3 regions of the Corynebacterium glyciniphilum AJ 3170 genome follow, and region 2 is predicted to be linked to each of the others. Evidence: riboswitches for the same ligand, from Rfam matches in the RefSeq annotation. Region 2 holds a riboswitch; each other region holds the start of a gene.
What was found. Region 2 has a riboswitch for thiamine pyrophosphate ahead of thiM (hydroxyethylthiazole kinase). Riboswitches for the same ligand answer to the same signal wherever they lie in the genome.
Positions count from the first base shown of each region.

Region 1: linked by a shared signal. The riboswitch ahead of thiC (phosphomethylpyrimidine synthase ThiC) and the one ahead of thiM (hydroxyethylthiazole kinase) in region 2 are both predicted to bind thiamine pyrophosphate.
Region 3: linked by a shared signal. The riboswitch ahead of thiO (glycine oxidase ThiO) and the one ahead of thiM (hydroxyethylthiazole kinase) in region 2 are both predicted to bind thiamine pyrophosphate.

Region 1 covers NZ_CP006842.1:1,125,048-1,129,124, reverse strand. The annotation lists gene CGLY_RS05215 (helix-turn-helix domain-containing protein) at 1-335, shown strand, start outside; gene thiC (phosphomethylpyrimidine synthase ThiC) at 326-2,020, opposite strand; TPP riboswitch at 2,082-2,190, opposite strand; gene CGLY_RS05205 (sulfite exporter TauE/SafE family protein) at 2,243-2,995, opposite strand; gene CGLY_RS05200 (SPFH domain-containing protein) at 3,161-4,077, shown strand, end outside.
Region 2 covers NZ_CP006842.1:1,924,104-1,928,180, reverse strand. The annotation lists gene thiE (thiamine phosphate synthase) at 1-593, opposite strand, end outside; gene thiM (hydroxyethylthiazole kinase) at 590-1,444, opposite strand; TPP riboswitch at 1,455-1,550, opposite strand; gene CGLY_RS09060 (NAD(P)/FAD-dependent oxidoreductase) at 1,650-3,077, opposite strand; gene CGLY_RS09055 (class I SAM-dependent methyltransferase) at 3,407-4,077, shown strand, end outside.
Region 3 covers NZ_CP006842.1:2,140,540-2,144,616, reverse strand. The annotation lists gene CGLY_RS10060 (thiazole synthase) at 1-815, opposite strand, end outside; gene thiS (sulfur carrier protein ThiS) at 821-1,057, opposite strand; gene thiO (glycine oxidase ThiO) at 1,060-2,220, opposite strand; TPP riboswitch at 2,213-2,325, opposite strand; gene thiE (thiamine phosphate synthase) at 2,345-3,052, shown strand; gene CGLY_RS10040 (GXWXG domain-containing protein) at 3,094-3,276, opposite strand; gene CGLY_RS10035 (NAD(P)H-binding protein) at 3,289-3,951, opposite strand.

The DNA of each region.
Region 1 (4,077 bases), 800 kb from region 2:
GCTCTCTGTACCAGGACTGGGAGACGGTGGCCCGTACCGCTGTCGCCCAGTTGCGCATGGAGGCCGCAAAGTATCCGGACGATGCCCGTCTTGCCAGCCTGGTCGGGGAACTCTCCGTGGGCGACCCGCAGTTCGCCTCCTGGTGGGCGGCGCGAACGGTGGCGAGTCTGACGACGGGCACGAAAACCCTGGTCCACCCCGACGTCGGCGAGCTTGTCCTGGACTGGGACACACTGGTCAAAGCCGACGACCCGGAACAGCAGCTGGTGATCTGGACCGCAGCGGAGGACTCCGCGACGCACCGGGCCCTGCAGCAGCTGCGCAGTCAGCTCTGATCGCCCACCGTGGGGTGCGGGAGGTATACCTGCGCGCCGGTGGCGAGGAATTCTTTGCTCTTGCGCTGCATCCCGGCAATCGCCGCCTGGGCCTCCGCAGTGCCGTAGGTGTCACGGATATCCTGTGAGATGCGCATGGAACAGAATTTCGGTCCGCACATCGAGCAGAAGTGCGCCGTCTTTGCCGGTTCGGCGGGCAACGTCTCGTCATGGAAGTCCTGTGCGGTCACCGGGTCCAGTCCGAGGGCGAACTGGTCCCGCCACCGGAACTCGAACCGGGCCGTGGACAGGGCATCGTCGCGTGCGGTGGCACCCGGATGCCCTTTGGCCACGTCGGCGGCGTGTGCGGCGATCTTGTAGGTGATGACACCGGTCTTCACGTCGTCCCGGTTCGGCAGACCGAGATGCTCTTTGGGAGTCACGTAACAGAGCATGGCGGTGCCGTAGCGGGCGATCTCGGTCGCCCCGATGGCCGAGGTGATGTGGTCGTACCCCGGCGCAATGTCGGTGACCAGCGGCCCGAGTGTGTAGAACGGCGCCCCGTCGCACAACTCCTGCTGACGTTCGACGTTCTCGCGAACCTTGTGCAACGGGATGTGCCCGGGACCTTCCACCATGACCTGGACATCGTGCTCCCAGGCCCTGCGTGTCAGTTCGGCGAGGGTGTCGAGTTCGGCGAACTGTGCGGCATCGTTCGCATCCGCGATCGACCCCGGGCGCAGACCGTCGCCGAGGGAGAAGGCGACGTCATAGGCCGCAAAGATCTCGCAGAGCTCATCGAAGTGCGTGTAGAGGAAATTCTCCTCGTGGTGTGCCAGGCACCAACCCGCCATAATCGATCCGCCGCGTGACACCATCCCGGTGACACGCTCGGCGGTCAGCGGGATGTAGCGCAGCAGCACGCCGGCGTGCACGGTCATGTAGTCCACGCCCTGCTCGCACTGTTCGACCACCGTGTCACGGTAAATGTCCCAGGTCAGTGCCTCTGCGTTGCCGTCGACCTTCTCCAGTGCCTGGTAGATCGGGACGGTGCCGATGGGGATCGGCGAGTTCCGGATGATCCACTCCCGGGTGGTGTGAATGTCGTTGCCGGTGGAGAGGTCCATCACGGTGTCGGCACCCCAGGTGGCGGCCCATTCCAGCTTCGACACTTCCTCGCTGATTGAGCTGGTCACCGCTGAGTTGCCGATATTGGCGTTGATCTTCACCAGGAACGCCCGACCGATGATCATCGGTTCGGCTTCCGGGTGGTTGATGTTGAGCGGGATGATCGCGCGACCGGCGGCGACTTCGCTGCGCACCAGTTCCACGTCGCAGTTCTCCCGCAGGGCGACGAACCGCATTTCCGGGGTGACGACACCCCGACGTGCGTAGTGCATCTGCGTCACCGTGCGGCCCGGTGCCGCACAACGGGGTTCGGGACGTCGTCCCTGCCATTGCTGGGACGGTGCGCCGCGGCGCACGGCGGCCCGGCCGTCGTCGATCAACTGTCGTTCACGGATTCGCTGGACCCGGGTGTCGCCGCGTGCTCGGATCCATTCATCACGCCAGGGGTCCAGGCCCTCTTCCGGAACGCTGCCCGGCCCGGCGGTCCGGTACACCTGCAGTGGCGGGTTGGGGCTGCCGTCCGGGGAGTTCTCCTGGTGGATCTCGGTGACCGGGACCCGGATACCGTGGTCTTCGATCCATCCGCAACGGTGCGCGGGGTGCTGCTGGACAGGGGGGGACGGGGCAGACGGAGTAGACACAGCTACGCTCCTCACTTCCTACGCCGGTATCAACCGGATCAGGTTCGACGGTCCCGGACGATCGCAGTCCGGTCTCAGCCCCTCGTGGGGCACCCGTGTGGACGCCTCATGCCTACCACGGCGGCACAGCACCTGCAATCGGTCAACACTCAGCGCTGCTCAGAGCATGGCTACGACACCATTGATGACCAGTGTCACTGCACCAGCGAAAGCCAGCAGTGTCGCGAGTTTGCGGGTGCCTTCACTGGAAATCCTGTCGTACAACCGGTCACCGAACCAGGCTCCGACGAAGATCGCAGCGACGGCGATGATCCACAACCAGACGGGCAGTCCGCCGACATCGACGCCACCGAAGATGACAATCTTGAGCACGAAAGACAGCAGGTTGGCGATCACGATCACCGGGTGCAGAGTCGCCACGAAGTCGCGGTAGTCCCAGCCGGTCAACCGCGCGTACACGGTGAACGCAGGCGCGGCGATGCCGGCAACGGTGCTCATGAACCCACCCGCGGCTCCGGCCAGCACCATGGGGACGACGGACCGTTCCGACAGTCTCGCTTTGTCCGGCTGGAACAGCGTGACCCCGAGCGCCGCGAGGACCAGCACGCCGACGGTGACCAGCAGCCAGGGGCCGTCGATCACCAACACGACGAATACTGCCGGCAGTGATCCCAGCACCAGTCCACCGGCGAGGAAGCAGAAGCGTCGCCAGTCGGTTTTCGCCCGCACCGCCCAGGCGTTGTTCACCGCGTTGACGGTGGACAGGCCGTTGACGACGGTGACACCGGCTGCCGGACCGAGCGCCACGGACAGTACGGGTCCAGCCACCAGTCCGACGCCCATGCCGGTGATGCGCTGGAGCACGGCTCCGGCAAGAACAGCGAGTATCAGGACAATCGCGACGGTGGACACAATCGTCGAGCTTAAACACCCTGAGCAGAGCACTACTGCAGCGGGCTCACCGGACGCGCCCGCTCGTTCCGCGACCGCCCTGAGAAAGGCACAGCCTCTGCGATATGCTCAGGGTGTACTAAGTGTTCTCCTGCCCGTTCCCCGTTGCGACAGAAAGAAGAACGAATGCTCTACGATGTCCCGAAGCCGACCGAAGCCCTCCTGATCACGGGTGGCATGATCGCGCGTAAACCCGACAACCCCTACCGTGTCGTCATCGGTGGCGGTGCCTGGTCCGTCCCGGTGCTGCACCGGGTACAGCGCTTCCATATCGGCGCGAATACCGTGAACATCGCGGTGCGTGCCCAGTCGAAGCAGAACGTGGACGTCGATGTCGAGGCCTCGGTGGTGTTCTCCGTGACCGCGGACAAGAACAGTGTGGTCGAGGCGGCGAACAGGTTCCTGGGCGTCGACACCGGCCAGATCGTATCCACCGCCCAGGACATCTTCTCCGGCGAGACCCGCGCGATGATCGGCCAGCTCACCGTCGAGGAGATGATCTCCGACCGCACGGCGCTGGCCAGCCAGGTGCTCTCCAACGCCGAGCCACGCATGCTGCGGTTCGGCTGGCAGATAGACAGCTTCCAGATCAACTCGATCAGCGACCCGAACGGCTACATCCAGGCGCTGTCCGCCCCGGAACTCGCCCGCGTCCAGCGTGAGCGTGCTGTCGCCGAGGCCCAGCGCGACGCCGAGATCGCTGAGGAGCAGCAGAAGTCCGAGCGTCGCAAGTCCGACTTCCAGCGGGAGACGGACACCAAGGTCGCGGAGAACACCAAGGAGATCGCCGCCGCCAAGGCCGAGGCCAATGCCGCGGGCCCACGTGCTGAGGCTGAGGCCCAGGAGCAGGTCATCGCTGCACAGGCCGCCCTGGCCCGTCGCCGTGCCGAGACCGACCGTGAGGTCGCCGAGGAGCAGGCCCGTCTGGCAGAGTCGCAGGCCACGCTGCGTGAACAGGAGCTGGTCTCTGAGGTCATCAAGCCCGCCGAGGCGGAGGCCGAGCGTACCCGGATCAACGCCGAGGCGAAGGCGGCGGCCCTGCG
Region 2 (4,077 bases):
GCGGTGCGCCCCAGTGCTGCTGCATTAGCAGCGTTGACATGCCCGATGGCGACAGAGGGGATGTCGAGCTCACGGGCGTGTGCGGCGAGCTCGTGGACGCTGCCGGGCCCCGTGACCCCCAGGGCGCGGCCGGTGTCGGTCTTGGTGTCCGTGAGCTCCACCGGCCCCAGCCCCAGAACATCCGGAGGGCGGACACCGTCGCGCATGAGCCGTTCGATCTCCCGGATCTGGGCATGGTTGTCGACGGACAGTCCGATCATCAGGTCATCGGGGAGCATCGCGCGGGCGGTGCGAAAGTCGATGTCATCCTGACCGATATGCAGGTGCAGTCCGAGGCGGCCCGCGATGTCGATCCGGTCATTGATGAACAGGGGGACGCCGGTGCCTGCGAGAATGTCGGCCAGTTCGACGGCGCGGGTCGTGAAAGCGTCGTCGTCGAGGGTCTTATCCCTGAGCTGGACGACGCTCACTCCTCCGTGGAGCGCCTTGGCGACAATGTCCGCCACCGCGTCCCGTCCTCCGCCGAGCACAGGGTCCGTGACCAGATAGAGGCCCCAGTCGACCTGGGGCACTGTGCTACGGGTCAGGTTCATCCGGCGGTCTCCTCGTCTGTTTCAGTGACTGTTTCAGTGACCGAGACCAGCTCAGCAATCACCGAGGGGTCCTCAGCGACGGTGGCGAGGGCGTCAAGCCAGGCGACAGCGAAACTGCCGGGGCCCCTCCGGTTGCCGACGAGGTCTTTCGCGGCGAGCGTGCCCGCCGCCCCGACGTGGGCGTGAGCGGTGAGGACGGCGTCGTGGTCGGTCACGTTCTCCGACCCGGTGCGGGCTGCACCGAGGTAGGCGGCGGTGAGTGCGCCGAGGGAACAGCCGGTGCCGATGACCCGCTGCATCATTGGATCGCCAGAGGCCAGCCAGCTGACCCTCCCGACGGACACGACGAGGTCTTGTGGTCCGGAAACCGCGACGACGCTCCCGGTGCGTTCTGTGAGAGACTGGGCGGCCTGCAGGGCGGCATCGACCTCGTCAGTGGAGTCCACCCCACGCCCGCCGCGCCCCTGCGCGCTGTCGGCGAGGGCGATTACCTCGGAGGCGTTGGCACGCACGGCGGCGGGACGGTGCGCGACGATATCGCGGCTGAACTCGGTGCGCGCGGCCGGACCACCGCATGCGACGGGGTCCAGGACCCAGGGGGTGCGAGCAGCAGTCGCACCGCGCACAGCTTCACGCATGGCAGAGTACTGGGCCGCAGTGGGGCTGCCGGTGTTGACCAGTAGTCCGGAGGCGATCGCCGCGAAGTCGGCGGCCTCTTCCGGAGTGTCGACCATAGCAGGGGAGGCGCCTGCGGCGAGCAGCGCATTGGCGGTGATCTGGGGGACGACCTGGTTGGTGATGCACTGCACCAGGGGCGCGTGCTGACGCAGGTCGTGGACGGTATGGACGATGGTGGTGAGCGTGTCTGACACGGACCATCCCTTCGCTAGTTCGAACTAGAGCAGGTTCAACGGGTGTGTTCTCAGCGCGTCTCTCCGCGCACCCCGTGTCTCGTGACATTCAGCCTACCGTGTCTGGCGGCGCACAAAAGCCTGACCCCGGGCACGCCCTTGGTGAGGGCGTGCCCGGGGTCTCCGGTGGGAAGCGGCGTCGTGACTAGTCGGACACGGCGCGGGTGTCCCGGCCGTCACCGAACTTCAGGTTGTCCCGGACCTCGATGGACCGGATGTTCTGCTCGTCCTCGAGAGTGCGCAGCTTGCGCAGGGCGTTACGAGCATGCAGCTGCTGGCGGGTCGCCACCAGGTGCCACCGGTTGGCGGACAGCGTGTTGAGTCCCCAGCTGTAGGCGGCGACGAAACGGTTACGGAAGCCGACCATGAACATCAGGTGCACCGCGAGCCACATGAACCAGCCGATCGGGCCGGAGATTTCGGCCTTGTCCAGCTTCACCACGGCGTTGAACCGGGACACGATGGCCATGGTCCCCTTGTCGAAGTACTTGAAGTCGGGCCGGTCGGTGACGCCGTCCTCGACCTCGGCACGGATGAGGGAAGCGACGTGCTCGCCGCCCTGGATCGCGACCTGCGCCAGGCCCGGGAGCTTGTCGAGACTCATCATGTCGCCGATGATGAAGATCTCCTTGTGGTCGCCCACGGAGAGATCCTTGTTCACCGGGACGCGACCGGCGCGGTCGGCCTCGACGCCGTCGATCTGGTCGGCGATGTGCTTACCCAGCGGGCTGGCGGCGACACCGGCAGACCAGATCTTGCAGTAGGCGGCGACGGTGGTCTCTTCGTCGGTCTTCATGTTCTTCCAGGTGACACCGTCACGGTCGACGTTGGTGACCAGTGAGTCGGTGACGACCTCGACGCCGAGCTTCTCGAGGGTCTTCTGCGCCTTGCGGCCGAGCTTCTTGCCGAAGGGAGGCAGCACCTGGGGTCCACCGTCGACGAGCAGGATCCGGGTCTGCTCGGTGTCGGTGGTACGGAACTCGTTCCGCAGGGTGCGGTGGGCCATCTCGGCGAGCTGGCCGGCGAGTTCCACACCGGTGGGACCGGCGCCGACGATGACGAAGGTCAGCTGACGTGCCTTCTCCGCAGGGTCGTCGGTGATCTCGGCGCGCTCGAAAGCGCCGGTGATACGGGCGCGGAGTTCGAGGGCATCGTCGATGCTCTTCATGCCGGGGGCGAACTCGGCGAAGTGATCGTTGCCGAAGTAGGACTGGCTGGCGCCGGCGGCGACAATGAGGGAGTCGTACTGCAGGACGACGTCCTTACCTCCCAGATCAGCAGTGATGATCTTGTCGTCGACGTTAACGTCACGCACCTCGGCTTTGATGACCCGTGCATTCTTCTGCTTCCGCAGGATCTGGCGGATCGTCGGGGCGATCTCGCCGGAGGACAGCACACCGGTGGCCACCTGGTACAGCAACGGCTGGAACAGGTGGTGGTTGGTGCGGTCGATGATGGTGACGTCGACATCGGCGCCGGCGAACTTCTTGGCGGCGAACAGCCCGCCGAAGCCTCCGCCGATGATGACGACGTGGTGGCGGCCGGAAGGCCGGAAGGGGGTGGCGGTTGTCATATCAGCGAAACTCCTCGTTCTGCGGTGACTGGTGAGGGCGCTCGTCTGTGTTGGCGCCGGTGGTCACCACGTGTTCTCTCTGCGTTGTGTCTTTAGCACTGCTGCGTGTTCTACAGGGGGTCGGTGGACGCCGGTGTAGTGTCGTCAGCCGACGGACCTCCCGGTCGCGTCGGACCTGAGTGCCCATACTAGTGCCTGTCGTCGATCTCCTCATCACGCGGGCAGGATGCGGTCAGCTCTCACCGAACCCGGTTCCGTTTCGGGTGCAACCGGGGGTGAATGATAGTTTTTGTCGGAAACGCATGATACCAGCGAGGACGGAGGCAGATGTGGCACCACCTGTCGACGACGGCCGTCGCCGTCGCGACCCGCGGGACAGTCGGGAGACCTACGTCGACCCAGAGCGCTGGCCGGGGGTGGCACGTCTGCCCGAGGCGTCGTTTCTCGGACGGCGTGCGGTCAACCTGCAGCAACGTCTGGAGGACCTGACCCAGGAGCACGGGGTGGCGTTGACACCGGGCGCGACTCCCCGTTTCGTGGTCGATGACGGACTGGTCCTCGACCGTGTCGTCGACTCCGGGTGGCTCGGGCTGGCTGAGGGGTACATGGCGGGGGAGTGGAGCGCCGAACCGCTGCCGGATGTTCTGGGGGTGCTGTTGACACAGCCGTTGGAGGGCGGTTTCGGACGGACGCTGTCCCGGCGCCGTCGGCGGGTGTCCGGGCATGTGCGCGCCGGCGATCTCCCCGACAGTCTCGTGGACATCTACGCGGGGCGGTACCGTGCGACCGGCTCCGCACTCTTCGCCTCCGGGACGCGGACATCCGAGGTGGACAACCCGGACCAGGCCGGTCACCACCCCGCGGTGACGGTCCGGTACTTTGATGCCCCCACCGACCCTGAGCTCGTCGACCGTGCTGACCTGGACTCCGCCCAGCGTCACCGCATCAACACCATGCTCGATGAGGCGCAGGTCGGTCCGGGGCACCGGGTGCTGGAGCT
Region 3 (4,077 bases), 220 kb from region 2:
GACGCCTCCGTACCCGGCCCGCTGCCGATCAACCCGTCCGGTGCGGACGACGCCAGAGCGCCCTGCGTCCAGGGGCGGCGGGGGATACGTCCGGCACTCCGCGCCAGACGCCCGGCCTCGACGGCATGCCGCATTGCCGCGGCCATGGATGCCGGGTCCTGGGCACGGGTGACCGCACTGGCCAGAAGCACGCCGTCACAGCCGAGCTCCATGGCCTGTGCCGCGTCTGAGGCGGTGCCGATACCCGCGTCGAGGATCACCGGGACATTCGCCCGGTCGCAGATCAACTCGATGTTGTGGGGGTTGAGAATTCCCAGACCGGTTCCGATGGGGGACCCCAGCGGCATCACTGCCACTGCGCCGGCAGCCTCGAGATGCCGGGCTGTCGCAGGATCGTCGGACGTGTAGGCGAATACCTCGAACCCGTCGGCGGTGAGTTCCTCAGTGGCGTCGACGAGTTCGATCACGTCCGGCAGTAACGTCCGGTCGTCGGCGAGGATCTCCAGTTTCACCCGGTGTGTGCCGAGCGCTTCGCGCCCCAGCCGGGCGGTGAGGAGTGCGTCCCGGGCGGTGTAACAGCCCGCCGTATTCGGGAGGACATCGATCCCGAGACGGTCGAGGAGTCCGAACAGTGAGGTTCCCGTCGTGGGATTGAACCGGCGCAGCGCCACCGTGGTCATCGATGTTCCCGACGCGACGAGCGCCTGTTCCAGGACTTCCAGGGACGTCGCCCCACCGGTCCCCATGATCAACCGGGAGGTCAGGGGAGAGGTGCCGATGGTGAGTGGTGTTGTCTGCGGCTGTTGCGTGGTCATGATGTCTAGCCTCCCTGCATGGCGGTGATGATCTCGATCTCGGCACCGTCGTGGACGGGGGCGGAGCACCAGCGGCTACGGGGGACGATCGTGGCGTCCAGCGCGACCGCGAGCCCCAACGCCTCGGTCTCCGGATCCTGGCCGGTGACGTCGGAGACGATGTCACCGACGGTGGTTGTGGAGCTCACGGAACGCTTTCTCCCGTTGACCCTCACGGTGACGCTGGTGATGTTGTCCGGCATGTCTATGGTGTCCTTTCCAGGGAGGTGGTGCTGAGGAGTGTGGCATCGTGGCGGCCGCGGTTCTCCGGAGTCTTCCCGGACGCCAGTACGGCGGCGAGTCGGGCGCAGAGGGGCGCGAGCAGTACGCCGTGACGGGAGTATCCAGTGGAGACGATGACACCATCCACGCCGGGGACGCCGCCCAGGTACGGAAGGTCGTCCGGGGTACCGGGCCGGGCACGCGCCATAATCTCGGTGAGCTCCAGGTCTGCCGCACCCGGCACAAGGATCTGAGCATCCCGGAGTAGCTGGTGGACGCCTTCCAGGGAAACTCCGTCGAAGCCGTCCTCACGTTCCGTCGCCCCGATGACGATCTCCCCGTCAGCGCGGGGGACGAGGTAGACGGGTCTGCCGTCGACCAGCCCGCGCACCGTACGTTCCAGCAGCCCAGGGCGGCCCGGTTTCACCCGCGCCCGGAGAATATCCCCGTGTACCGGGCGCAGCCGGACGCACTGGGCCTCGGGAAGGCCGTCGATATCCGGGAAAGACATCCCGGGGCACAAGACGGTGGCATCACCCTGCAACTCCCTGCCGTCGGCCAGGTGGACGCCGGTGACCACATCACCGTCGCGCAGGACACCGGTCACCTGCCGCCGGACGAGCCGCCCCTGCGGACCTTCCCCGGTCGGGGAGTACACCGCCTCCGCGAGGGCGCCGAGCAATGTACGTGGATTGACCTGGTGGTCGTCGGCGACAAGAAATGCACCTGATATGCCGGGCGCCAGGGACGGCTCCACCCGACGTGCCTGGCGGACGGTCAGCTGCTCCACGGTCATCCCCGCAGCACGTTGGACGTCGGACAGGTTCCGGAAGGCGGCGACATCACCAGGGGTGGCGCCCACGCCCAGTGTGGCGGTCGGCAGGTAGCTGACGGGGTGTCCGACGGTCTGTTCAAGGTCGGCGATGAACTGCGGGTATGCCGCCGCAGAGGCGAGCATCAACGGCCGGATGGCGTCATGCTGGTGGACGACTTCACTGACCGCCGCGATCATGCCGGCGGCAGCGTGGCTGGCACCGTTGCCCGGATCAGGGTCGACGACGGTGACGGTGTGGCCGGCGCGCCGTAGATACCAGGCTGCGCTGAGCCCGGCGATCCCGGCGCCGACGACAAGTGTCTCGCGCATGTGCGTTCTTTCCTCCGGCGGCATGATCCGCATCAGGTGTCGACGGTCGACCGGTGGCGTCCGGTCCTCTCAGCCTCGGCGTCGGAGGCTCCCGTAGTTCGCGTAACGGCTACCATCACACCATATGGACCTACATCAGTGCACGGGTACCCCCGGTACCGCGGCAGGGACACGACGCAGAGAACTCCTGCAGAACGCCTCGCTCTATCTCTGTACACCGGCGCGCCGGGAACAGGGCGACCTCCGGGACTTCCTCCATGCCGCCTATGACGGGGGAGTCGACATCATCCAGTTGCGCGACAAGACGCTCGACACCAGTGATGAAGTGGCCGCGATAGAGGTGCTCGCCGACGTCGCCGCTGAGCACGGCGCCCTCTTCGCGGTGAACGACAGGGCGGATATCGCCGCCCTGGTGGGGGCCGATGTGCTGCACGTCGGCCAGGACGATCTGAGCGTGGCTCAGGCCCGTAGGCTGCTGGGACCGGACGTTGTCCTGGGGTTGTCGACCCACTCGTCCGAGCAGGCGGAGGCGGCGGTCCGTGACCCCGACCTGGACTACTTCTGCACGGGACCGGTGTGGGAGACACCGACGAAGCCCGGCCGCGCAGCGACGGGGCTGGGGCTTCTGACCCGGACCGCCGAAAGGGTGGGTGACGGGGGAGGTGTGGCGTCCGGTGCGAAACCGTGGTTCGCGATCGGCGGAATAAACCAGCACACCCTGCCGGACGTCCTCTCCGCCGGCGCTCGACGTGCGGTGGTCGTCCGGGCGATTACCGAGGCGCAGAATCCACGCGAGGCCGCGTCAGAGCTGAAAAGGCAACTGCCGACCTAGTCAGGCCAGCCCTGAGTCGGGACACAGGTGGAGGGTACGATTCAATCTTCCCTGTGCAGTATAAGAACGTATGGACGCGACGTGTACCGGACGTCCACGACGCCGAGAGGATGTCCTGTGGGGATCTCGGTGCCGCGCCATCGGCCCACCAGCTCGTCGACCGTGACTGCGGGCAGCGCATCAAAACGGCTCAGTGCAGCGGTGAGCTCAGCGTCGCGGGGCATGTCCCCATCGTGTCAGAGTTCGCTGACGGGGGCGGTGCCGTCGACGAATTCGACGGTGCGTTGTCCGGGGAGGTCCTCCCGGCCAGCGAACTCGACGATGACATCGGCGACGAGTTCACGTGCGGTGTGTGCGTCTGACCTGTCGAGATCGGCGGTGACCGGGGCAACTCCTTCGGCGGGATCCTCAGTAAGCGTCGCTGGCCCGAGAATCACGTAGTCCAGCCCCTCCGTTGCGACCAGTCGGTCGTCCACGGTCTTCTTCGAGTCCGCGTACGGGAAGAAGCTGTCTGTCTCGGGGACGGTGTGGTCCCGTGCCCCGGCGTAGGACACATTGAGGTAGCGGGGAGTGGTACCCGAATCTCGGAGCCTCTCGAGAGAGTCGATGACGGCGAGGGCAGCGTCTCGGTCGACCGCATAGGTCACCTCCGGGCCGCCGCGGCCTCCGTTGCCGGCCGTCCAGACGATGACGTCAAAACCGGCCAGGATACCGTCCCAATCGCTCGCGGTCACCTGCGTGACATCCTTGAGCAGTGCGGTTGCGCCCAGAGACTCGATCTCGGTGACCTGGTCCGGGTTGCGGATCAGGGACGTCACCGAGAAACCGTGGTCGACCAGCTTCGGGGTGGCGAGAAGACCCACCTTGCCGTGCCCTCCGATGATAAGAACGTCCGTCATGATCTTCCTCCTGTGAGAGTTGGTGTGATGATCACTGTCTGGTCGACACAACAGGTGGGGAGCGTCGCCTATTCCTGTACCGCTGATTTCCTCGGGATGTCCTCTCACAGGTCCGACTCCCACGGA